Regions from separate parts of the Streptomyces solicamelliae genome, predicted to be linked through region 1. Evidence: riboswitches for the same ligand, from Rfam matches in the RefSeq annotation. Region 1 holds a riboswitch; the other holds the start of a gene.

Evidence for each region. Region 1 has a riboswitch for cyclic di-AMP ahead of ABZO31_RS09050 (transglycosylase SLT domain-containing protein). Riboswitches for the same ligand answer to the same signal wherever they lie in the genome.
Region 2: another riboswitch for cyclic di-AMP. It lies ahead of ABZO31_RS28045 (M23 family metallopeptidase); the one in region 1 lies ahead of ABZO31_RS09050 (transglycosylase SLT domain-containing protein).

The regions. Positions count from the first base shown of each region.
Region 1 is NZ_CP160404.1:1,955,641-1,967,175, forward strand. Features, by position in the region: gene npdG (NADPH-dependent F420 reductase) at 75-779, opposite strand; gene ABZO31_RS09025 (hypothetical protein) at 877-1,488, shown strand; gene ABZO31_RS09030 (hypothetical protein) at 1,509-1,739, opposite strand; gene map (type I methionyl aminopeptidase) at 1,805-2,662, shown strand; gene ABZO31_RS09040 (heme oxygenase (biliverdin-producing)) at 2,784-3,434, shown strand; gene ABZO31_RS09045 (acyltransferase family protein) at 3,459-4,766, opposite strand; cyclic di-AMP (ydaO/yuaA leader) riboswitch at 5,115-5,301, shown strand; gene ABZO31_RS09050 (transglycosylase SLT domain-containing protein) at 5,305-6,156, shown strand; gene ABZO31_RS09055 (PhzF family phenazine biosynthesis protein) at 6,187-6,879, opposite strand; gene efeO (iron uptake system protein EfeO) at 7,150-8,307, shown strand; gene efeB (iron uptake transporter deferrochelatase/peroxidase subunit) at 8,321-9,610, shown strand; gene efeU (iron uptake transporter permease EfeU) at 9,648-10,601, shown strand; gene ABZO31_RS09075 (hypothetical protein) at 10,483-11,472, shown strand.
Region 2 is NZ_CP160404.1:6,069,444-6,080,978, forward strand. Features, by position in the region: gene ABZO31_RS28030 (helix-turn-helix domain-containing protein) at 1-283, shown strand, start outside; gene ABZO31_RS28035 (DUF6126 family protein) at 318-470, shown strand; gene ABZO31_RS28040 (tyrosine-protein phosphatase) at 471-1,283, opposite strand; cyclic di-AMP (ydaO/yuaA leader) riboswitch at 1,638-1,824, shown strand; gene ABZO31_RS28045 (M23 family metallopeptidase) at 1,829-2,773, shown strand; gene ABZO31_RS28050 (SGNH/GDSL hydrolase family protein) at 2,938-3,732, shown strand; gene ABZO31_RS28055 (STM4011 family radical SAM protein) at 3,719-4,588, opposite strand; gene ABZO31_RS28060 (STM4012 family radical SAM protein) at 4,597-5,934, opposite strand; gene ABZO31_RS28065 (STM4013/SEN3800 family hydrolase) at 5,931-6,767, opposite strand; gene ABZO31_RS28070 (STM4014 family protein) at 6,785-7,918, opposite strand; gene ABZO31_RS28075 (STM4015 family protein) at 7,915-8,871, opposite strand; gene ABZO31_RS28080 (hypothetical protein) at 9,027-9,353, shown strand; gene ABZO31_RS28085 (DUF6745 domain-containing protein) at 9,372-10,418, shown strand; gene ABZO31_RS28090 (TetR/AcrR family transcriptional regulator) at 10,394-11,029, opposite strand; gene ABZO31_RS28095 (Glu/Leu/Phe/Val dehydrogenase dimerization domain-containing protein) at 11,069-11,535, opposite strand, start outside.

The DNA.
Region 1 (11,535 bases):
CGGTGCTGTGCTGCCCGACCAGTGTCCCCCATGCCCCGATCCGGCCCGACATCGGCCGGGCCGTGCGCCTCGGCTCAGACGTCGGTGACCCGCAGGCCCGCGTGGGCCTTGTAGCGACGGTTGACGGAGATGAGGTTGGCGACGAGGGACTCGACCTGGTGGGCGCCCCGCAGCCGCCCCGCGAAGACGCCCCGCATGCCGGGGATGCGGGCGGCGAGCGCCTGGACGAGGTCGGTGTCGGCGCGGGACTCGCCGAGCACCATCACGTCCGTGTCGATCTCCTCGATCGCGGTGTCCTGGAGCAGCACGGCGGACAGGTGGTGGAAGGCCGCGGTGACCCGCGACTCCGGGAGCAGCGCGGCGGCCTGCTCGGCGGCGCTGCCCTCCTCGGGCTTCAGGGCGTAGGCGCCCTTCTTGTCGAAGCCGAGCGGGTTGACGCAGTCGACGACGAGCTTGCCGGCGAGGTCGTCGCGCAGCGACTCGAGGGTCTTGGCGTGGCCGTCCCACGGCACGGCGACGATCACGATGTCGCTGCGCCGGGCGCACTCGGCGTTGTCGGCGCCCTCGACGCCGAGGCCGAGTTCGGCCGCGGCGGCCTCGGCGCGCTCGGCGGCGCGGGAACCGATGATCACCTTCTGCCCGGCGCGGGCGAGACGGTAGGCGAGGCCGCGGCCCTGGTCCCCGGTGCCGCCGAGGACGCCGACGACGAGCCCGGAGACGTCCGGGAGGTCCCAGGGGTCCTTGGCGGGGGCCTTCTGCGCGCTGTCAGTGGAAGTCATGGCCTCGACATTACTGGCCGGTCGCCCGGTTCCCGTACGGGTGAGCCGGAGCGAACCGGCGACGCGGGCGCCCGGCGGGACGGCAGGATGCGGTGCCATGGATGCCGTACGCGTCGCGTTGCTGCGTGAGGTGCTGGCCGGGACGGAGTGGCCGGCGGCGGCCCGGCGGTTCGCCGGGGCCCTGCGTTCGTCGGTGCTGCCGCACGGCGGCGGGCTGCTCCTGGTGGGCACGGCGGAGTACGAGCCGTGGCATCTGGCCGCGCATCTGGTGGACGAGGCGGCCTGGTCGGGCCGCCCGGAGCTGACGCCGACGCTGGTCCGGCACCGGGTCCGGCCGGGCGACCCCGCTCACCTGGCGGTGGGCCTGGGCCGTCTGGAGGCGGCCGGCCGCGGCTCGACCCTGCTGATGGTCGCCCCCGCCCGCCCGGACGTGCCGCTCCTGGAGCGGGTCCACGACGCCCGTCGCGCCGGCGCGACGGTGCTGTCCCTGGACGGCGGCGCCCCGGAGCTGCGCGGTCTGGCCCACGAGACGCTCACCGTGGCCGCGGACACCGCGGAGCTGGACCTGGACACCCTCCAGCATCTGGTGAGCGCCGCCACCGGCGAGAACGGCCGGCCCGACGCGTCCCCGGGCCCCCGCCGCACCCTCCGCGACCGCCTCTCCCGGCTGGCCGACCACCTGACGGCCCCGCCCCCGCCCCGCTGGTGAGCCGCGGGTCCCGCCCCCGGTCAGCCCTTCGGGTCGTCGTCCTTCGGGGTGTCGTGCCACGCCGGGTCGGTGTCCCACTCCTGGTTGCGTTCCCGGGCGGTCTCCATCGCGTGGGACGCCTCCTCCCGTGTCGCGTACGGGCCGAAGCGGTTCTTGGCCGGGCAGTCCGGGCCCTCCTCGACCTTCCTGTGCTCCAGGCAGTAGAACCACTCGCCCGGCTTGCCGGTCGTGCGCCTCTTGAACAGGGACATCTCCCGCTCCTTCATCCGTCGCTCTGACGCCATGCTGCCCCACCTCGGCTGGTTAGACTCGCTGCATGTCCGCCCAGTCGCTGCTCGTGCCCGGGGAGCTCTCCCCGCACCGCTCCGTCCCCGGAGCCATCCGCCGTCCCGAGTACGTCGGGAAGCCCGCCCCCACCCCGTACACCGGTCCCGAGGTGCAGGACTCCGACACGATCGAGCGGATGCGCATCGCCGGTGGCATCGCCGCCCGGGCGATGGAGGAGGCGGCCGGGCACATCGCCCCCGGCGTCACCACGGACGAGCTGGACCGCGTCGCGCACGAGTACATGTGCGACCACGGCGCCTACCCCTCCACGCTCGGCTACCGCGGCTTCCCCAAGTCCCTGTGCGCCTCGGTCAACGAGGTCATCTGCCACGGCATCCCGGACTCCACGGTCCTGCGCGACGGCGACATCGTGAACCTCGACGTCACCGCGTACATCCACGGCGTCCACGGCGACAACAACGCCACCTACCTCTGCGGCGACGTCGACGACGAGTCCCGGCTCCTGGTCGAGCGCACCCGCGAGTCCCTGAACCGGGCCATCAAGGCCGTCAAGCCCGGCCGCCAGATCAACATCATCGGCCGGGTCATCGAGTCGTACGCCAAGCGCTTCGGCTACGGCGTCGTCCGGGACTTCACCGGTCACGGCATCAACTCGTCCTTCCACTCCGGTCTGATCGTCCCGCACTACGACTCGCCCCACCACACGACCGTGATCCAGCCCGGCATGACCTTCACGATCGAGCCGATGCTGACCCTCGGCACCCACGAGTACGACATGTGGGACGACGGCTGGACGGTCGTCACCAAGGACCGCAAGCGGACCGCCCAGTTCGAGCACACCCTCGTCGTCACCGAGAACGGTGCGGAGATCCTCACGTTGCCGTAGGCCCTTCGCGGGGTAGCGTCGTTACCGACAGGCCGTCGGGAACCGGTTGACTTAGGTAAGCCTAAGCAGCACTATCGGAAGCCGGTTCCCGTCCCGACCCGCTCGGTCCCGGAGGCACGCCTTGACCACTCCCTTCTCCACGCTGATCCGCACCGCGTCGCACCAGCAGCACACCGAGGCCGAGTCGTCGGGCTTCATGACCGACCTCCTCGGCGGCCGCCTCGGCGTCGACGCGTACGCGCGCTACACCGAACAGCTCTGGTTCGTGTACCGCGCCCTGGAGGAGGGCGCCGAGGCGCTGCGCACCGACCTCGTCGCCGGACCGTTCATACGGCCCGAGCTCTTCCGCACCGCGGCCCTGGAGCAGGACCTCGCCCACCTGCGCGGCCCCGGCTGGCGCGCCGGGGTCTCGCCGCTCCCGGCCACCACCGCGTACGCCGACCGCGTCGCCTCCTGCGCCCGCGAGTGGCCCGCCGGGTACGTGGCCCACCACTACACCCGCTATCTCGGGGACCTCTCCGGCGGCCAGATCATCCGCGACCGCGCCGAGCGCACCTGGGGCTTCGCCCGCAAGGGCGACGGCGTCCGCTTCTACGTCTTCGACGACATCGCCAACCCGGCCGCCTTCAAGCGCGGGTACCGCGAGCTCCTCGACGCCGTGCACGCGGACGACCTGGAGAAGCAGCGGATCGTCGACGAGTGCAAGCGCGCCTTCGACTACAACGGGGCCATGTTCCGCGAGCTGGCGGACGAGTTCCCGATGAGCGCGTAGGCCCCCGGGGCGGGGCCGGCGCCCTCACGCCGCGTCCGGGCCCCGCCGCCCGCCCCGGCCCGCCCGCTCCACCAGCAGCCAGCCCGTCAGCGCCGTCCCCACCGCCGCGGGGGCGCTCACGTGCACGGCGATCAGCAGGGCCGTGCGGCCTTCGAGCAGACCGCCGAAGCCGACCATCGACAGGCCCAGGACGCCGAGCAGCGCCAGCGTGATCCCCAGCGCCGCCACCGGACCGCCCTGCCCCGTGCCCGGCGCGACCGGCGCGGGGCGCTCGAAGCGGCGGAAGGCGGCGACCAGGCCCGCCGTGAGCAGCGCCGCGGCCGCGATCCGTACCGGCGCCTGGGCCCACCACGCGGCCGTCGCCGGGGCCGGGAGCTCCGCGCCCAGGGCGAGCAGCGCACCGTACACGCCGAGCATCGCCGACAGGTGCCACAGGAACGCGGTCATCGCGATCCCGTTCGCCGCCACGACCTTGTGCCAGACGTTCGCCCGCGCCACGAACCGGGTACCGGGGCCGCGCAGCAGCTCGACGGCGCCGACCAGCCAGAGGCCGTGGAAGAGCAGGGCCAGCGTCGGCGGGGCCATGTTGGAGACCTTCTCGCCGGGCATCCCGACCATCGAGAGCGGGTACGGGCCGAGGGCCACGAGCAGTCCCGCGCCGGTGAGACCGACGGCGGCGAGCGCGCTCGGCAGCCGGATCATCCCGTCGGCGCGCAGGAACCCGAGCTGATGCACCGCCAGCCAGACGAACGCGAAGTTCAGGAACTCCACGTACGGCACGTCCGCCGCGAACCGCAGCGCGTCCACCGCGGCCGCCGCGGCCACCAGCGCGCCGAACGCGCCCCAGCCGTACCGCTCGTGGAGCTTCAGCAGCGGCGGGGTGAAGGCGACCATCGCCAGGTAGATGCCGATGAACCACAGCGGCTGGGCGACGAGTCGCAGCGCCACGCCCGTCAGGCCCCGGTCCGCGCCGAGGAGTTGGACGACGAGGGCGAGCGCGCCCCACACCCCGATGAACACCATCGTGGGCCGCAGCAGCCGTTGCAGCCGGGCGCGCAGGAACGCCGCGTACGCCGGACGGGAGCGGTGCGCGAGGGCGTGCGAGAAGCCGCCGACGTAGAAGAAGACCGGCATGATCTGGAACACCCAGGTCACGAGCTGGAGTTCCGGTACGACGGCCAGCAGGTTGCCCACGGTGCCGTCCGCCGTGACGGCGGCCATCAGCCAGTGCCCGAACACGACGACGCCGAGCGAGACGACCCGCAGCAGGTCGACGTACCGGTCCCGGGTGGCCGGTGTGTTGGCGGCGAGTTCCCGCGCGCTGATTCCCATGCGGACACGGTGCCGCGCCCGGCCGCAACGCCGTCAGGGCTCGGATACTCAGGCGGGGCCTGAGTACGTCGTCACGATTCGGACATACCGCCGCAAGACTTTCATTGCGCAGTTAATATCCCTTGTCACGTCTTTTGGGAATTCGGTTTTCCCTTTCCGGCATTCCGCCCCGCACCCCCGTGATGTCCGTCACGCGACCATGGCGCGCCCCCCTGCCGCACCACCCCCGAGCCCGTGCGCCGCAAGGCAGTTCGGACTTTTCCGTCCCGCCCGAAATGATCGAGAACAATTGATCAGTCAATTCGCGTCTTGTTTCCCGTCGCATTTCTCGCCTACGTTCGCGTCGACCCGGACGGATCGCCGAATCCTGCCACCGTCCGTAAAAACGACCGAGCACTACCCGTCGGCAGGAGCGGGGGACCCACGAATGCGCCGGCGCGGAATCCCGCGGCGGCTCGGGGTGAAGCCGCCGTGTGCGGCCGGGCAGCTCCAGCCCGAACCCGACAGCTCACCCCGAAGGCGCCGGAGAGGAACGACCATGCCCGCATCCGGTAAGCACCGCCGCCCCAAGCGCCGTCCCCTGCGCCGTGGCATCGCCATGGCCGGTACCGGCGGCGCCGCGCTCGCGCTGCCGCTGATCCCGACCGGCGCCCAGGCCGCCGCCCCGCAGCAGGCCGCCCCCGCCACGACGACCACCGCCGCCACCGCCGCCGTCGAAAAGATCACGGCCGCTCTTCCGCAGGCCGCGCCGAAAGCCGCGCCGAAGTCCTACACCGTCGTGCGCGGCGATTCCCTTTCGGTGATCGCCGAGGAGCATCGAATTTCCGGCGGCTGGAAGAGCCTCTACCGGAACAACAAGGCCGCGGTGGGTGACAATCCGTCACTCATTCACCCGGGTCTGCGTCTTTCCCTCGGAAAGAAGGCCGTCGCCGCCCCCGCCAAGCCGAAGGCGCCCGCCTCCAGCGAGCGCGCGAGCCGGTCCGCCGAGCGCACCGCCCCGGCCAAGTCCACGCCCGCCAAGTCCGCTCCGGCCAAGACCGTCGCCCGCGACGCCGGGCCCAAGGCCTACACGAACACCCTCGACGGCTGGATCAACGAGGCCCTGGACGTCATGGCCGAGCACGGCATCCCCGGCTCGTACGAGGGCATCCACCGCAACATCATGCGCGAGTCCTCCGGCAACCCCCTCGCCATCAACAACTGGGACTCCAACGCCGCCAAGGGCACCCCGTCCAAGGGCCTGCTCCAGGTGATCGACCCGACGTTCCGGGCCTACCACGTGCCGGGCACGTCCAACGACCCGTACGACCCGGTCGCCAACATCACCGCCGCGTGCAACTACGCCGCGGACCGGTACGGCTCCATCGACAACGTCTTCGGGGCGTACTAGGGGCGTACGGGACGGCCGGGCGGCCGGGGCTCAGACCGACAGGGTCCGCTCCAGCCGCACCCGGCCGCCCAGCTCGATCACTCCGTCCGGGCCGGGGGCCGTCAGCAGCTGCGACCCCCGGCCCTGGGTGATGTTCAGCGCCCGGCCCAGCTCGGCCGTGAGCAGCAGGGCGGCCGCGCCGGTCGCCTCGTCCTCGTCGATGCCGTCCCCGCGCCCCGGGAACGCCCGGGCGCGCACCCGGCCGGCGGCCTCGTCCTCCCAGGCCCAGGCGTAGATCCACTCCCCCGGCTCGGGGACGTCCAGCGCGTCGACCTCCTCCGCAGAGGCGTACCGCCGCAGAGTGCGCGGCGGAGCCCATTCCGCGCGGGCCTCGATCCAGGTGAACTCGCCGTCCCCGCGCACCCACACCTCGCCGGCCGGCGGCCGGACGACCTCCAGGTCGAGCAGCCAGGCCGCGCCGACCACCGGGTGCCCGGCGAACGGCAGCCGCAGGCCGGGGGTGTAGATGTCGACGCTGCCCCACTCCGGGTCGTCGACGAACACCGTCTCGCTGAAGCCGAGCTCCTTGGCGAGCGCCTGCCGGGACGCCTCGTCGGGGTGGCCGCGCCCGTCGCGTACGACGCCGAGGGCATTGCCGTACCGGCCGTCGCCGGCGCAGAAGACCCGCAGGACGTCGATGTCGGTCGCACCGTCGGTCGTACGGCTCGTCACGGTCGTGTTCATGGCGGAATTCAAGCATCAGGGCGCCCCTCTGCGCTGCTCCTGTCCGGAATCGGCGAAACAGGGACAGAACGCCCCGCTTGACCGGGAGTTGACCCGCTCATGGCATGGCCATGAGGGCCTCGTGACCAGGCCGTGTCCGGGCCGGCCGGGCTGAGAGCCGAATCACTGGACGGACGGGTATGGCCGAGGTAAGGCTGAGCTAAGTTAGGTCCGCCTCACCGACCTGCACGGCCGTTTCGCGCGCCCGTGCCGACCTCCCCGGGAGCCCCTATGCGAGCCGTCCGCCTGTCCGTCGTCACCGCCGCCGCCACCGCGGCGGCTCTGACCGCCGTCACGGGCTGCGCAGAGAAGAGCGACGCGAAGGGCGGCACCGGCGGCGCGGTCGCCGTCGTCGCCAAGGACGACTCCTGCGAGGTCTCGGACAAGGAGTTCCCGGCCGGCCACGTCGAGCTGGCCGTCGAGAACAAGGGCAGCAAGGTCACCGAGGTCTACATCCTCTTCCCGGACGACCGCATCGTCACCGAGCGCGAGAACATCGGCCCCGGCACCAAGGCGAAGATCACCGCAGAGGTGAAGGCCGGCGACTACGAGATCGCCTGCAAGCCCGGCATGAAGGGCGACGGCATCCGCCAGAAGGTCACCGTCACCGGCGGCGGCAAGACCGCGAAGCGCTCCCCCGAGATGGACGCCGCGGTCGCCGCGTACCGCCAGTACGTGCAGGCCCAGGCCGACGAGACGCTGCCGAAGGTGAAGGTCTTCACCGACGCCGTCCGCGCCGGGAACATCGAGGCCGCGAAGAAGGCGTACGCCGACTCCCGCATCGGCTGGGAGCGCACCGAGCCGGTCGCCGAGTCCTTCGGCGACATCGACCCGAAGGTCGACGTCCGCGAGGACGGCCTGGAGGCCGGCCAGGACCCGGCGAAGGACTGGACCGGCTGGCACCGCCTGGAGAAGGCGCTCTGGCAGGACAAGAAGATCGGCGACCGCGAGAAGCAGCTCGCCGACCTCCTGGACAAGGACCTGGCCGACTGGGTGAAGCGGGTCGGCAAGGCCGAGATCACCCCGACCTCCATGGCCAACGGCGCCAAGGAGCTCCTGGACGAGGTCGCCACCGGCAAGGTCACCGGCGAGGAGGAGCGCTACTCCCACACCGACCTGGTCGACTTCAAGGCGAACGTCGAGGGCGCGCAGAAGTCCTTCGAGCTGCTGAAGCCGGTCGCCTCGAAGAACGACCCGAAGCTGGTCGCCGAACTGGACAAGCAGTTCGCCGCCCTGAACACGCTGCTCGACCAGTACCGCACCGACAAGAACGCGTACGTCTTCACCTCGTACGACAAGGTCGGCAAGGAGCAGCGCAAGGAGCTCTCGGACGGCGTGAACGCGCTGGCCGAGCCGCTGTCCAAGCTCGCCGCCGCGGTTGTGAAGTAGGGGGAACCCGACGATGGCCGAGACCACCGGGACCACGGAGAGCACGGAGACCACCGCGTCCGCCGACGCGTCGGCGCCCTCCCGGCGCCGTGTCATCGGCTGGGGCGGCGCCGGGCTCGCGCTCGGCGCCGCCGCGGCCGGCGGCGCCGTCGCGCTCGCGCGTACGGGTGACGGCGCGGAACCGGCCGCCGAAGCCGGCGGGGCCGTGCCCTTCCACGGGAAGCACCAGGCAGGCATCGCCACCGCGGTCCAGGACCGGCTGCACTTCGCCGCCTTCGACGTGAAGACGAAGGACCGCGCCGAGCTGATCCGGCTCCTGCAGGACTGGACCCGCGCCGCCGAGCGGATGACGGCCGGTCACGAGGTCGGCGAGGGCGCGTACGGCGGCCTCCCGGAGGCCCCGCCGGACGACACCGGCGAGGCGCTCGGCCTCAAGCCGTCCCGGCTCACCCTCACCCTCGGCTTCGGCCCCTCGCTCTTCGACGAGCGGTTCGGGCTGAAGGACCGGCGGCCCGAGGCCCTGATCGACCTGCCGAGGTTCCCCGGCGACAACCTCGACCGGGCCCGCAGCAACGGCGACCTCTGCGTCCAGGCCTGCGCGGACGACCCGCAGGTCGCCGTGCACGCCATCCGCAACCTGGCCCGCATCGGCTTCGGCAAGGTCGCGGTGCGCTGGTCGCAGCTCGGCTTCGGCAAGACGTCCTCGACGACCCCGGACGCCCAGACCCCGCGGAACCTGTTCGGCTTCAAGGACGGCACCCGCAACATCGCCGGCACCGACGCCGCCCGCCTGGCCGAGCACGTCTGGGTCTCCGGCAGGGCCGCCGAGGGCCCGGCGGCCTGGATGGACGGCGGCTCGTACCTGGTCGCCCGCCGCATCCGGATGAACGTCGAGACCTGGGACCGCACCCCGCTGCAGGAGCAGGAGGACATCTTCGGCCGCGACAAGAAGGAAGGCGCGCCGGTCGGGAAGGCGAAGGAGCACGACGAGCCGTTCCTGCCGGCGATGAAGCCGGACTCGCACGTACGGCTGGCGCACCCGGACTCCAACCGCGGGGCGACGATCCTGCGCCGCGGCTACTCGTTCACCGACGGCACGGACGGCCTCGGCCGCCTGGAGACCGGCCTGTTCTTCCTCGCCTACCAGCGGGACGTGCGCACCGGCTTCGTGCCGGTGCAGACCTCGCTGGCCCGCGCCGACGTGCTCAACGAGTACATCCAGCACGTCGGTTCGGCGCTGTTCGCGATCCCGCCGGGCGTCCGCGGCAAGGACGACTGGTGGGGCCGGGCGCTGTTCTCGTAGCGAGGGCGCCCGCCCGCAACTCAAGGAGGGGACCGACGTGTTCGGGAACTATCTGATCGGCCTGCGCGAGGGCCTGGAGGCCAGTCTGGTCGTCTGCATCCTCATCGCGTACCTGGTGAAGACCGGGCGCCGGGAGGCGCTGAGGCCGATCTGGACCGGCATCGGCGTGGCCGTCGGTGTGGCGCTGGCGTTCGGCGCGGGGCTCGAGTTCGGCTCGCAGGAGCTGACGTTCGAGGCGCAGGAGGCGCTCGGCGGCACGCTGTCGATCCTCGCGGTGGGCCTGGTCACCTGGATGGTGTTCTGGATGCGGCGCACCGCGCGGCACCTGCGCGCCGAGCTGCACGGGAAGCTGGACGCGGCCCTGCGGACGGGCACCGGCGCGCTGGTCGCGACCGCGTTCCTGGCCGTCGGCCGGGAGGGCCTGGAGACCGCGCTGTTCGTGTGGGCGTCGGTACGGGCCTCCTCGGACGGCTCCCACGCCCCGCTGACCGGCGTGCTGCTCGGCCTGCTCACCGCGGTGCTGCTCGGCTGGCTGTTCTACCGCGGGGCGCTGAAGATCAACCTGGCGAAGTTCTTCACCTGGACCGGCGGGCTGCTGGTCGTGGTCGCCGCGGGCGTGCTCGCGTACGGGGTGCACGACCTGCAGGAGGCGCGGTTCCTCGGCGGTCTGGAGACCAAGGCGTTCGACGTCTCGGACACCGTTCCGCCGGACAGCTGGTACGGCACCCTGCTCAAGGGCGTCTTCAACTTCCAGCCCGATCCGACGGTGCTTCAGGTCACGGTGTGGGCGCTCTATCTGGTCCCGACGCTCGCGATCTTCCTCGCCCCGGTAGGGTTCGGACGTCCGGTGCGGGTGGAGGAGCAGAAGGCCGATGAGAAGGCGGAGGCCGGCGACGGCGATCGCGGCGACGGCGGTGCTGGCGCTGACGGCGAGCGGCTGCGTGACGGTGCACGGCGAGCTGGAGCTCGTCCCGGCGGTGACGAGGACTGAGGCCGAACAGGCCTTGAAGGACTTCACCACCGCGTACAACGCGGCCGACAAGGCATACGACCCGGCGCTCGACGCGGGCCGGGTCACCGGGCCGCTGGGCGCGATCAACCAGGCGGGTCTGAAGGCCCGTTCGGTCACCAGTCCGGGCGGCAACCCGCGGCACCAGCCGCTGGAGCTGACGGACGCGAAGTTCGTCATCCCGAAGAAGGCGGGCTGGCCGCGCTGGTTCGTGGCCGACACCGACTCCAACCGGGACCGCGGCGCGCGGCGCTCCGGCGACCGCTGGCTGGTGGTCTTCGTGCGCAACGGGACCGAGCAGCTGTGGGAGGCCGCGCATCTGGCGATCCTGTCGCCGGACGAGGTCCCGGTCTTCAAGCAGCAGGACGGCTTCGCGGTGCCGGTCGCCGCGGGCGACACGAGGCTGGCGGTCTCCCCGGAGGACCTGGGCGGGCAGTACGCCTCGTACATGAAGACGGGCGAGCCGAAGATGTTCGCGCCCGGCGCGCACACCACGCTGTGGCGGCAGTCGCGGGAGCGGAACGCCAACCGGGTGGGCCTGGCGACGCAGTACGTCGACCAGACGATGGACGACGGCGACAACGCGCCGCTGGCGCTGGCGACCGAGGACGGCGGGGCGCTGGTGTTCTTCGCCCACCGCTTCTTCGAGCGGCAGACGGCGGCACAGGGCTACCGGCCGAAGGTCGACCCGGACGTGAAGGCGCTGATGACCGGCGAGGTGACGAACACGGTCACCAAGGAATGGGTCTCGAACCAGGCGGCGCTGGTGAAGCCGGCGGCCCAGGCGGCGTCGAAGGACGCGGTGACGATAGCGGGCCGGCTGCAGGGCGTGACGAGCGCGAAGGGCTCGTAGGACGGCTCGGAGAGCGCGTACGGCGAAGGGGCGGCCACGGGCCGCCCCTTCTTACGCGCTGCC
Region 2 (11,535 bases), 4.1 Mb from region 1:
GCAGGCGCTGCGGGTGCACGTCCCGCACGCCACCCGGGCCGACATCGTGCGGGTCCACCCCGGCGAGGAGTGGATCCACGTGCTGCGCGGCCAGGTGCGGCTGGCCCTCGGCGACACCGTGCACGTCCTCGACCCGGGGGACAGCGCGCACTTCGACTCGCTCACCCCGCACCGCATCGGCGCCGCCACTCCCGACGGCGCGGACGTGCTCTTCGTCCACACGCTGCTGCAGACCCCCGCCGCCGAGCTGTGCCTCGGCGACCCGGGTCCGCATCGCCGCTGAACTCTCGCCGTTGAACTCTCAGGAGGTACCCGACATGTCCGACAAGTCAGCCGCCGTCACCGGCGAGGAGCGCGGGGGCGGCAGGTTCCCCAAGGGCCTGGTGCTGCGCCTCTTCGCCTACCTGATCGCCGGCCACCTCTTCGCCGGCTTCCTGTACCTGCTCTTCGCCCTCGGCGGCCAGAACTAGCTACCCCTGCGTGAGCAGCCGGGCCCGCAGCAGCTCGCGGGTCCCGGCGGAGAGCTTCAGGCCCTCCGTGAGGTAGCCCTCGACCGAGCCGTACGTCTCGTCCATCTGGGCGAACGCGGCCCGCAGGTAGTCGACGCGGGCGTCGAACAGCGGGCTCAGCAGCTCCATGACCGCGGGCGACATCCCGTCCGGGGCGGTGGAGCTGCGGTGCACCTTGTAGCGGCGGTGCGGCTCGTTGGACTTCACGTAGTCGGCCTCGATGGCCTCCCGCTCGACGCCGACCGCGAGCAGCGACACCGCGATCGACAGTCCGGCGCGGTCCTTGCCCGCCGCGCAGTGCATCAGTGCCGGCACGCTGTCCTCGGCCAGGGCGTGCACGATCCGGCTGTGCTCGGGCGCCCGCTGCACAATCATCTTCCGGTATGAATCGGACATTCGGGCGGCCGCCTTGCCGTCCCCGAGCATCTCCCGCAGCGTCGCCAGGTCGCCCGACCGCACCAGCTTCCAGAACTCCTTGCCGTCCGCCGGATCGTTCAGGGGTATGTGCACGTTCCGCGTGCCGGGCAGCTCCACGTCCAGGCCCTCGAAGGCCCGGTCCGCCTCGTTGCGGAAGTCGAAGACCGTGTGCAGGCCGAGCGTCGACAGGAACGCCGCGTCCTCGGCGGTGGCGTGGGCCAGGTGACCGCTGCGGAACAGCCGGCCCGGCGCCACGGACCGGCCGTCCGCGGTCGGCAGGCCCGCCACGTCACGGAAGTTGCGAACGCCCGTCAGCTCGGGTTCGGTCGGCGGGGCCTGGGGCGTCTGCTGCGTCACGGCTGCTCCTGGTGCTCGATGGCGAGAAGAGATCGGTTCCTGGGGCAATCATCCAGGGTCGCCGCCCGGCGGCGCACCCCGCCGGGCGGTAATGGGCTTTCTGTCCGAATTGAGGGCTTCGATATAACGCGCCCTGATTGCAGGGGAGATGGGTTCGGGGGAGTGAGCAGCGTCATAACCGTGACCGTCCGTGCCTGATCATTTTTCCCAAATGCCGTGTGCGGAAAGGAACGCGAAGATCCGTCATCCACGGAGGGTGACCGGAATTCCGGAGGGAAATTCCCGGCGAAGAATGCGAACGGGAATTCGTGGCTTGTTCCTCGCGACTCGGCTCGTCTAGCGTCACGCTCACTCCGGTCGGACCCGCCGAATCCTGCCACCGTCCGGATTTCCGCACCCACCCACGTACGGCAGGAGCGGGGGACCCAGGTAACACGCCGTTCCTCGACCAAGGACGGCTCGGGGTGAAGTCGCGCATCGCGCGGCCGGACAACTCCAGTCCGAACCCGACAGCTCACCTCGCAGGCGACGGAGAGGAATTCGCCATGCCCACGAAGGGTAAGCATCGCCGTCCCAAGGCCAATCCGCTGACCCGCGGCATCGTCGCCGCCGGAGCGGGCGGCGCCGTCGTCGCTCTGCCGCTGTTCGGCGCCACCGGCGCCCACGCGGCCGAGCAGTCCGCCCCCGCGGCCGCCGAGCGCGTCGCCGCCGTGGCCGCCGCGCAGCCGGCCGCCGCCCCGCAGGCCGCCACCGCCAAGGCGAAGGCCAAGGCGAAGATCTACTCCGTCGTCCGCGGCGACTACCTGTCCAAGATCGCCGCGGAGCACGACCTCGCCGGCGGCTGGAAGAAGCTCTACGCGGACAACCGCCAGGTCGTCGGCGACAACCCGTCGCTGATCTTCCCGGGCATGAAGCTCACCCTCGGCGCCAAGTCCACGGCCAAGGCCCCCGCCGCCAAGCCCGCGGCCAAGCCCGCCGCCAAGGCCGAGCGCAAGGCCGCGCCGAAGCCCGCCCCGAAGGCCAAGGCCGCCGACGAGACCCGCAGCTCCCGCAGCGCCGAGCGCGCGGCCGCCCCGGCCGCCGCCTCCGGCTGGTTCGCCCCCGTCGAGGGCGGCGTCTCCACCGCGTACCGCGCCTCCGGCTCGATGTGGTCCTCCGGCTACCACACCGGTGTCGACTTCATGGCCTCCTCCGGCACCAACGTCCGCGCCGTCGGCGCCGGCACCGTGGTCTCCGCCGGCTGGGGCGGCGCTTACGGCAACGAGGTCGTCATCCAGCACGCCGACGGCAGCTACTCGCAGTACGCCCACCTCTCCTCGCTCGCCGTCTCGGCCGGCGAGAGCGTGCGCGGCGGCCAGCAGATCGGGCTCTCCGGCTCGACCGGCAACTCCAGCGGCCCGCACCTGCACTTCGAGATCCGCACCGGCCCGAGCTACGGCTCGGACGTCGACCCGCTGGCCTACCTGCGCAGCCACGGCGTCTCGATCTGACGCACGCCGCACGAGCGGCCCACGGGAGGCCCGGCACGTACCCACGTGCCGGGCCTCCGGCGTATTCCGAATTGGGGAGATCTTGACCGGTGGCGTATCTCACCCTGCGTCAACCCCTCCTTACGGTCGCGTAGGTCACATCCGGGACGGAATGATGCACCCTCGTGGCAGACGATTCGAGATCCAGAGACAGTGACGCATTCGGGTCGTACGCGGCGATCGGCGACAGCTTCACCGAGGGCGTCGGCGACCCGGCCCCGGACGGCACCTTCGTCGGCTGGGCGGACCGGTTCGCGGTCCTGCTCGCCGACCAGCTCCCCGAGCCCGACGCGTTCCGGTACGCGAACCTCGCGGTGCGCGGCAGGCTCCTCGACCAGATCGTGGAGGAGCAGGTGCCGCGCGCCAAGGAGCTCGCCCCCGACCTGGTGACCTTCTGCGCGGGCGGCAACGACATCATCCGGCCCGGGAGCGACCCCGACGACGTCGCGGAGCGGTTCGAGCGCGCGGTCGCCGACCTGACGTCCTCCGTCGGCACGGTCATGGTGACCACCGGCTTCGACACCCGGGGCGTGCCGGTGCTCAAGCACCTGCGCGGCAAGATCGCGACGTACACCGCGCACGTGCGCGCCGTCGCCGACCGCTACGGCTGTCCCGTCCTGGACCTGTGGTCGCTCAAGTCCGTGCAGGACCGGCGGGCCTGGGACGACGACCGGCTGCACCTGTCGCCCGAGGGCCACACCCGCGTCGCGCTGCGCGCCGCCCAGGTCCTCGGCGTGCCGGTGCCCACCGAGCCCGACCAGCCCTGGCCGCCGCTGCCGCCGCGCGGCACCCTCGAGGTCACCCGCGACGACGTCCAGTGGGCGCGCGAGTACCTGGTGCCCTGGATCGGGCGCCGGCTGCGCGGGGAGAGCTCCGGCGACCACGTGACCGCCAAGCGCCCGGACCTCATGCCGCTGTGATCGGTACGCCGGCGGCCGGGATCCGTTCCAGCACGCCGCCGGCGAACACGTCGTACAACGGCAGCGACTCCAGGTGGACGTACCCGATGTGGCAGTCGCACACCGCGAGCGGGCAGGCCCGGGGGCGCAGCGCGGCGCGGTAGGACCCGTCGTAGAGGTTGCCCAGCTCGGCCGGGACGAAGTGGCAGCGGCGGACCGTGCCGTCGCCGTCCACCGAGATCACCGACGCGCCGGTCCGGCACGGCAGCCCCGCCGAACGGTGCGGCTGCCGGCTGTACGGGAAGAGCGGGTCGAGGGCCGTCCACACCGCGGCCTCCTCGTCCGTGTACGTGTGCCCCTCCGCCGCGTTCACCCACAGGTACACCCGCTCCGGCAGCTCGGCGCGCAGCCGGCGGGCGTGCTTCAGATGGTCCGGCAGACCGACCACGCCCACGCTGAACCGGACGCCCCGCTCCGCCAGGTCGCGGCACTTGCCGAGGAAGCGGTCGTACGGCGTCTGGCCCGGGTGGTACGTGCACCACAGCGCCACCGTCTCCGGATCCGCCTCCGCCAGCCACTCCGTGCGGCAGCTCAGGTTCGTCTGGATCGCCACCCGCTCGACGTGCGGCAGCCGGGACAGCTCGACGAGCGCGCGCCGGTACCAGGAGCGGACCAGCCCCTCGCCCCACGGGGTGAAGAGGATCTTGAGCCGGTCGCCCGCCTCGCCCGCCGCGGCCGCCCAGGCGGCGAACCGCTCCAGCGCCGCCCGGTCGGCGCGCAGCTGCTCCCGGCTGTCCCGGCGCTTGGCGAACGGGCAGTACGGACAGTCGTAGTCGCAGGAGGCCAGCGGGCCGCGATAGAGGATCGTCAGGTCCATGCCCCGCCCTACTTCAGCTCGTACGCGGCCATCGCCGCCCGCACCGCCGGCGAGAACAGCTCGGGGCCAAGGCCGTCCGAGTACGCCAGGCCCTCCGCCGAGAGCCGCAGCAGGCCCGCCGGGGCGTCCCCGTCCAGCCAGCCCCGTGCCTCGAAGCGGGCCAGTTCGCCCGGGAAGTCCGCGAACGGCGAGCACCCGAAGCGCTCGGTGTACGTGTCGAGGGCCAGCCCCTCCGCCTGGAGCAGCGACTGCAGCAGATGGCGGCGGCGCGCCTCGCCGGCGTCGACCCGGCGGCCCACCTCGGCCCGCGTGAAGTCCTCGGTCGCGGTGTACGCGTCGATGATCCCGCGGACCTCGGGCATGCCGACGGCGTAGTCGAAGGAGTAGTGGAGCGTCGAGGTGTACGAGCGGGCGCCGCACCCGAGCCCGATCATCCCGTCCGTCTGGCAGGCGTGGTCGTCCGGGCCCTGCGGCCGGGCGTCCGCGCGCCGGAACATGCGCATCGACACCTGCTCGTAGCCGTGCACCAGGAGGTGGTCGCGGCCGTGGCGGTACAGGCGCAGCCGCTGCTCGTCCCACTCCGCGTCCGAGACGGGTCCGCGCCGGCCGAGGCCGGTGAGCGGGCGTACGTAGAGGGGATAGAGGTACAGCTCCTCCGGCCGCCAGGCGAGCGCCGCGTCGAGCGACCGCCGCCAGCTCCGCTCGGTCTGGCCGTCGATGCCGTAGATCAGGTCGATGTTGAGGACCGGCACGCCGCTGTCCCGGATGCGGCCCAGCGCCGCCTCCACGTCGGCCCGGCGCTGCGGCCGGACCGCCGCCCGCGCCTCCGACTCCTCGAAGCTCTGCACGCCGAGGCTCAGCCGGGTCGCGCCCCGGTCCGCGAGGACGGAGAGGCGGTCCGCGGTCGCCGTCGCCGGGGATGCCTCCACCGACAGGGGGATCGTCCGCAGGTCCGCGCCCATCCGCTTCTCGGCGATGTCGCAGAGCCGTTCCAGCTCGGTGGCGGTCAGGAAGGTGGGCGTGCCGCCGCCGAAGGCCGCCGTCGCGAAGCGGACGGGCGGCGTCGCGTCGCCGAGCGCCTCGCGGACCGCGGTGGCCTGCCGGTCGAGCGCGTCGAGGTACCGGCCGGTGAGCTCGTCGGGCGCGCCGATCCGGGTGAAGAGATTGCAGAAGCCGCAGCGGACCTCGCAGAACGGTATGTGGGCGTAGAGCGAGAGGGCGTCCTTGGGCTCGTCGGCCCAGAGCTCCGCGAGACGGGGGCGGTCGTCGAGCGTGCGGTACGCGGTCTTGTGCGGGTAGGCGTAGACGTAGCTCTCGTACGGGCGGGGGAGCGCGGGCGGGGTCATGAGCGGACCTCCGGGGTGTCGGCTCGGCCGGCCGGGCCGTCCAGGAGGAACTGCGCGTACGGGACCGTCCACACGGTCTCGTGGCCGATCCGGTGGCCGGTGTGGCCGTCCTCGCCGTACGCCGTGCCGTGGTCGGAGCACACGATCGCGAAGCAGGGGCGGCGGCCGCTCATCGCCGCGAACAGCCGCCCGATGTGCCGGTCCACGTACTCCAGCGCCGCCGCGTGGCTGGCACGGGAGTCGCCCGACTCGCGGGTCGCGCCGGGCAGATGGAACCAGTTCGGCTGGTGCAGCGCGGCCACGTTGACGAACAGGAACAGCCGCTGCTCGTCGGGGAGTGCGGCGACGACCTCCTCGGCGCGGGCGACCTGCGCCTCGAAGGAGGTCGGGGACGCGACGCCGAACTCCGGCTCCCAGTGGCTCTCCTGGAAGAGGCCGGGCAGCACGGAGCCCAGCGGGCCCTGCTTGTTGAAGAAGCCGACGCCGCCGATGCACACCGTGCGGTACCCGTGCGCGGCGACACCGGAGACCAGGTCCGGGGTGTCGTACACGAACGTGCCGCCGGCGGTGGTCTCGCTGCCCGCGAACCGGGCGGCGAAGAGCCGCGGGTGCGGCCCGGGGGACGCCGGCGTGGGCAGGAAACCGGCGAACATCGCCTGGTGGGAGGCGTACGTGAAACTTCCGGGCGCGTGCCGGCGCTCCCAGCGGCCGCCGGGCAGGTACCGGGCGAGGTGCGGAAGGCGGCCCGCGGCGGCGAGCTCGGCGGCGACGTCGTACCGGAGCGTGTCGAGGGTGACGAGGAGCAGGTCGTGGCTGCCCACGAGCTCGTTCATGTCGGGTGCTGCTGTGGTCATGGGCGGGTGGTTCCCGGGGTGGTGGTGCGGTTCGTGTGCAGGAGCGCGGCGACCTGGGCCGCGTACGTGTCGAGGCCCTCGGCGCCGCTGCCCGGCAGGCCGGTGAGCCCGGGCAGGAGGTCGCCGAAGGCGTTGACCTCGCCGACGGCGAAGCGCCGCCAGCCGGTCGCGGGCAGCAGGTCGACGCCCACGCAGCGGGTGCCGGGGAACGCGGCGGCGGCGCGCTCGCACACGCCGAGCGCGTCCGGCCAGCCGGCGCCCGCCGCGGCGACGGCCGTGCGGGCCGCGTCCAGGTCGCCCCGGGCGCCGCCGAGATGGAGGTTGGTGAGCGGGGAGCGGCTGGTGCGGACGAGGGCATGGGTGGCCCGGCCGTCGATCACCACCACCCGCAGATCGGCGCTGCGGCCGCCCTGCGTCGCCTTCGGCAGCCAGCGCTCCAGGTGCAGCCCGTCGGGGGCGAGGACGTCGACGATCGCCGCGACCTCGGACTCGGTGGTGTAGCGGCGCACCCGCAGCGAGTTGAACAGCCGTCCGTCCGGGGCGCGTTCCACCGAGGTGGTGGCCTGCACCCGGCCGGATCCGGCCGTCTCCACCGCGAGGACGCCCGAGGCGGAGGAACCGTGCGCGAGCTTCACGAACACCCGGCGCAGACCGGCCTCGGCCATCCGTGCCCGGACGTCCGCCCAGCCCGTGACGGCGGGCGCGCCGGGCCCGGAGGTCGGCGACTCGGGCACGGGCACGCCCGCCTCACGCAGCCGGCCGTGCGTCAGCCGCTTGTCGAACAGCACGGCGAGGTCGGCCGGATCGTCGAGGAGCGCGGCGCCGGCGGCCCCGGCCGAGGCGGCCAGCTCCGCGACCACCTCGGTGAAGCGCGCGTACCAGCGGCCGCTGCCCTCCACGCGGGTCGGGTCGTCGACCCCGCGCAACAGCCGGTCGACCTCCGGGTGTTCGCCCGGCGAGTCGAGCCGGACGGACTCGCCCGCGGCGAAGCGCGCCGTGCCCCGCACCACGTCCAGCCAGGGCATCACCCGGGCTTCGGGCAGCCCGGCGGCCCGCACGGCGGCGCGGAAGTACGCGACGCGGCGGTTCTCCGGGTGGCCGACGACGACGAGGCGCGGGGCGGCGGTCATTCGCCGACCGCGACGTACCGGTGCTCTTCGCCGTCCCACTCGTCCGGCTGCTGCGCGTCCTCGGCGACGACCCGCACGCCCTGGGGGCCGAGTTCGGCGACGATCCGCTCCAGCATCTCCTCGGACAGGTAGTGGTGGGAGAGGTCCAGCGAGGCCAGATGCGTCAGTGGCTGCCCGCCGAGCAGCGCCACCGCGCCGATGTCGCTGAGCGTGCCCATGGACAGGTCCAGGTGCTCCAGGCGGGCGACGACCGGCGCGCCCGCGACGGCCTCGGCGATCTCGTCCTGGATGGAGCTGTTGCGCAGCGCGAGCCGGCGCAGGGCCGGGACGTGCGTGCCGGCGAGCAGCGTCGCCAGGTCGCCGGGGACGCTGTCGGCGCCGTACTCGTCGGTGCCGAGCCACAGCTCCAGGTCCTTCAGGGCAGGCAGCTCGCTGCCGGCGATGCCGCGCACCACCTCGGCGCCCAGACCGCCCGACTCGACGAGGAGGGTCTCGAGGACGGTGTGCTTGACCGGCGGGAACGCGAGGTTCGACCCGCCGCGCACGCCGAAGCCGCGCAGCCCCGGGTAGGCGGCGAGCAGCGGGGTCACGTCGCTCTGCTGGATCCACGAGATCTCGCAGTCCTCGGAGTCCATGTCGCCGAGGAAGAGCCCTTCGAGGGCGGTGAGCCGGTTGTTGGCGGCGATCAGCCGCGTGACGATCGCGGAGGAGTCGGTGTCGTACGCGTCCTCCCAGCCGCCGACGACCAGCGCGCGGACGCGACGCGTGTCGACCGTCTCCAGGAAGCGGTCGAACGTCTCCGTCCACTCCTCCTCGTCCGCGTCGCGGTACGTAGGAGCGGAGACCCGCCAGACCACCGACTCTGGCTCGGGCAGGCGGACGCTGCTGCCGGGCTCGGGGAACTCGAACAGGGGCAGGTCGTGCAGCCCATCCAAGTGGAACCCAAGGGTCATGGCTGTGCTCCAGACACCGGCTGGCCGGCGGACGGCGGTGATTCGGACGATGCGAGAAGTTGTACCAAGAGCCGCTGACAACGCGTTGTCAGACCCTGCCTCTAGCGTCGTGGATGTTCGGAGGCGCCGGGTCGCCGGACGGGGAGGGGAGAGCCATGTACCGGCAGGGAGACGTGCTGCTCGTGCCCGCGGCGGAGGACGCCGTGCCCGCGCACGTGAAGCGGGCGAAGGGGGAGCCGCGGGACGCGCGGGGCCGGCTCGTGCTGGCGCTCGGCGAGGTGACGGGGCACGCGCACGCGATCCCGGGGCCGGGCCGGCTGGTGCGCGAGCCGGGCCCGTGGGGGCCGCTGCTGCTCGAACTGCCGGAGGGCGGCCGCCTGGTGCACGAGGAGCATGCGCCGATCGTGCTGCCGAAGGGCTGGTACCGGGTGCTCCGGCAGCGGGAGTACGTGCCGGGTGCGTACCGCGTGATCGCGGACTGACAGGGGGAGCGGAAAGAGATGAACGACGTATCAGTGACCGCGGTGGACCGCTGGCGGGCCGTCGCCGCCGCGACCGGGCCCGCCGACCGGGCCGCCGCCGAGGCCGGAGTCCGGCTCGCCTACCGCCTGGCCGGGCTGCCGGAGCCGCGGGAGATCCGCTGGGCGGACTCGCCGCGCGCGGCGCTCGCGCTGCTGAAGGAGCTGACGGGCAAGGGGCGTTCGGTGCGGGACGCGGTGCGCACCCGGCCGTGGGCGGAGGAGCGGCGCCGGGTCCACGACGAACTGGGCCCCGGTGGCTGGGCGGCCCACTGGTCCGTGACCGGCGCGCGGCTGTGGGACACCACGCGGGCGCTGGCGGACCGGATACGGGACGGGATCCTCGACGGGGGGCCGGACGGCGCCGGCGGTCCGGACGGCCAGGGGGTGGACGCGGCGTGGGCCGGCGAGGCGCGGCTGCTGCTCCTCGACGCGGTGCTCGGCCAGCACGACGCCGCGTGGCTCGCCGCCTTCGACGGGCGGGGCGAACGGCTCGCCGGGCTCGCGGAGGTGGCCGCGCACGCCGGCTGGTGGTGGCCGTACGAGCGGGTCGCCGTGGTGTGCGAGCGCCCCGTCGGGCTGCACCGGGACGAGGCGGGGCGGCTGGACCGCGGCGACGGCCCGGCGCTGGCCTTCGCGGACGGCTTCGCGCTGTACGCCTGGCGCGGCATGCCCGTGCCCTCCGACTTCCCCGAGCAGCTGACCGGCCTCACTTCGGAGCGGATACGCACCGAGGAGAACGCCGAACTGCGGCGCGTGATGCTGGAGTTCTACGGCTACGAGCGCTTCCTCGCCGAATCCGGCGCCCAGCCGGTGCACCGGGACGAGACCGGGGTGCTGTGGCGGATCGGGCTGGACGACGACGAGGACGTGGTGATGGTCGAGGTGGTCAACTCCACGCCGGAGCCGGACGGCACGTACCGCACGTACTGGCTTCGGGTGCCCCCGGAGACCCGGACCGCGCGGGCGGGCGTCGCCTGGACCTTCGGCGTGCCGGTGGAGGACTACCGGCCGCTGGTGGAGACCTGAGGCAGGCCGGGGAAGCCGTCGGGCAGGCCGAGCTCGCGGGCGAGCGCCTGGTCGGCCCACTCCAGCATCGCGGCGCGGGAGAGCGAGCCGGCGTACGAGGTCATCTGGACGCCGAGCCCGTCGAGGAAGGCGGTCAGCCGCCAGGCCGCGCCGGCGGGGTCCGGGCAGGGGAACTCGCCGGCCGCGGCGCCCTCGGCGATCACGGCGGTCAGCTCGGCCTTCCACTGCTGGTCCAGGTTCCTGGCGACCTCCCGCAGGGTGGGCTCGCGCAGGGCCGCCGCCCAGCCCTCGATCCACAGCCGCCAGCCCTTGGCCTGCCCCGTGGGCGCGTACCAGCGCACCGCGGCCCGCAGCCGGCGGGTGGCGGAGGTGCGGCGGCTCAGCAGTTTCCGCAGATGGGCCAGGTCGCTCTCGGCGGCGTAGGCGAACGCCTCGGCCAGCAGTTTCTCCTTGGTGGAGAAGTGGTAGAGGACGAGCGCGTTGCTCACGCCGAGCTCGGCGGCGACGTCCGCGATCCGTACGGCGGCGACGCCCCGGGCCTCGATCTGCGCGACTGCGGCGCGCAGCAGCTCCTCACGCCGCTCCGCCACGCTCAACCGGACTCTCGCCACGTCGTCACCTTACACAGCACATGACACGGTCATGATCATCTAGTCGGCCGGACGGGGCCCGTCCGTGCCGTACCAGCCGTGGCGTTCCGCCAGCGCCGCCATCCGGTCCTCGGCCAGGGCGTACGCGGCCGCGCGCGGCGTCGTGCCGTCCTTGTCCGCCCGGTCCAGCGTGTCCCCGACGAGGGTCCGCATGGCCCGCCGGGTGTACGTGAACACCTCCTCCGCGTCCGCGCCGACGTCGCCGAAGAGGGTCCACCACCACCAGGCGTTGGTCCCCGAATTCACCACGACGTCGGGCAGGACCGTGACACCGCGCGACGTCAGCAGTTCCTCCGCGTCCGGGAGCACCGGCAGGTTCGCCGCCTCCACGATCCAGCGGGCGGTGATCCATGCCTGGTTCGCGGTGTCCACCGCGTACGAGACCGCCGCCGGCACGAGCACGTCCACGTCCGCGGAGAGCCAGGCGTACCCGGCCTCCGCGCGGTCGCCCGGCCGGAGCGCGGCGC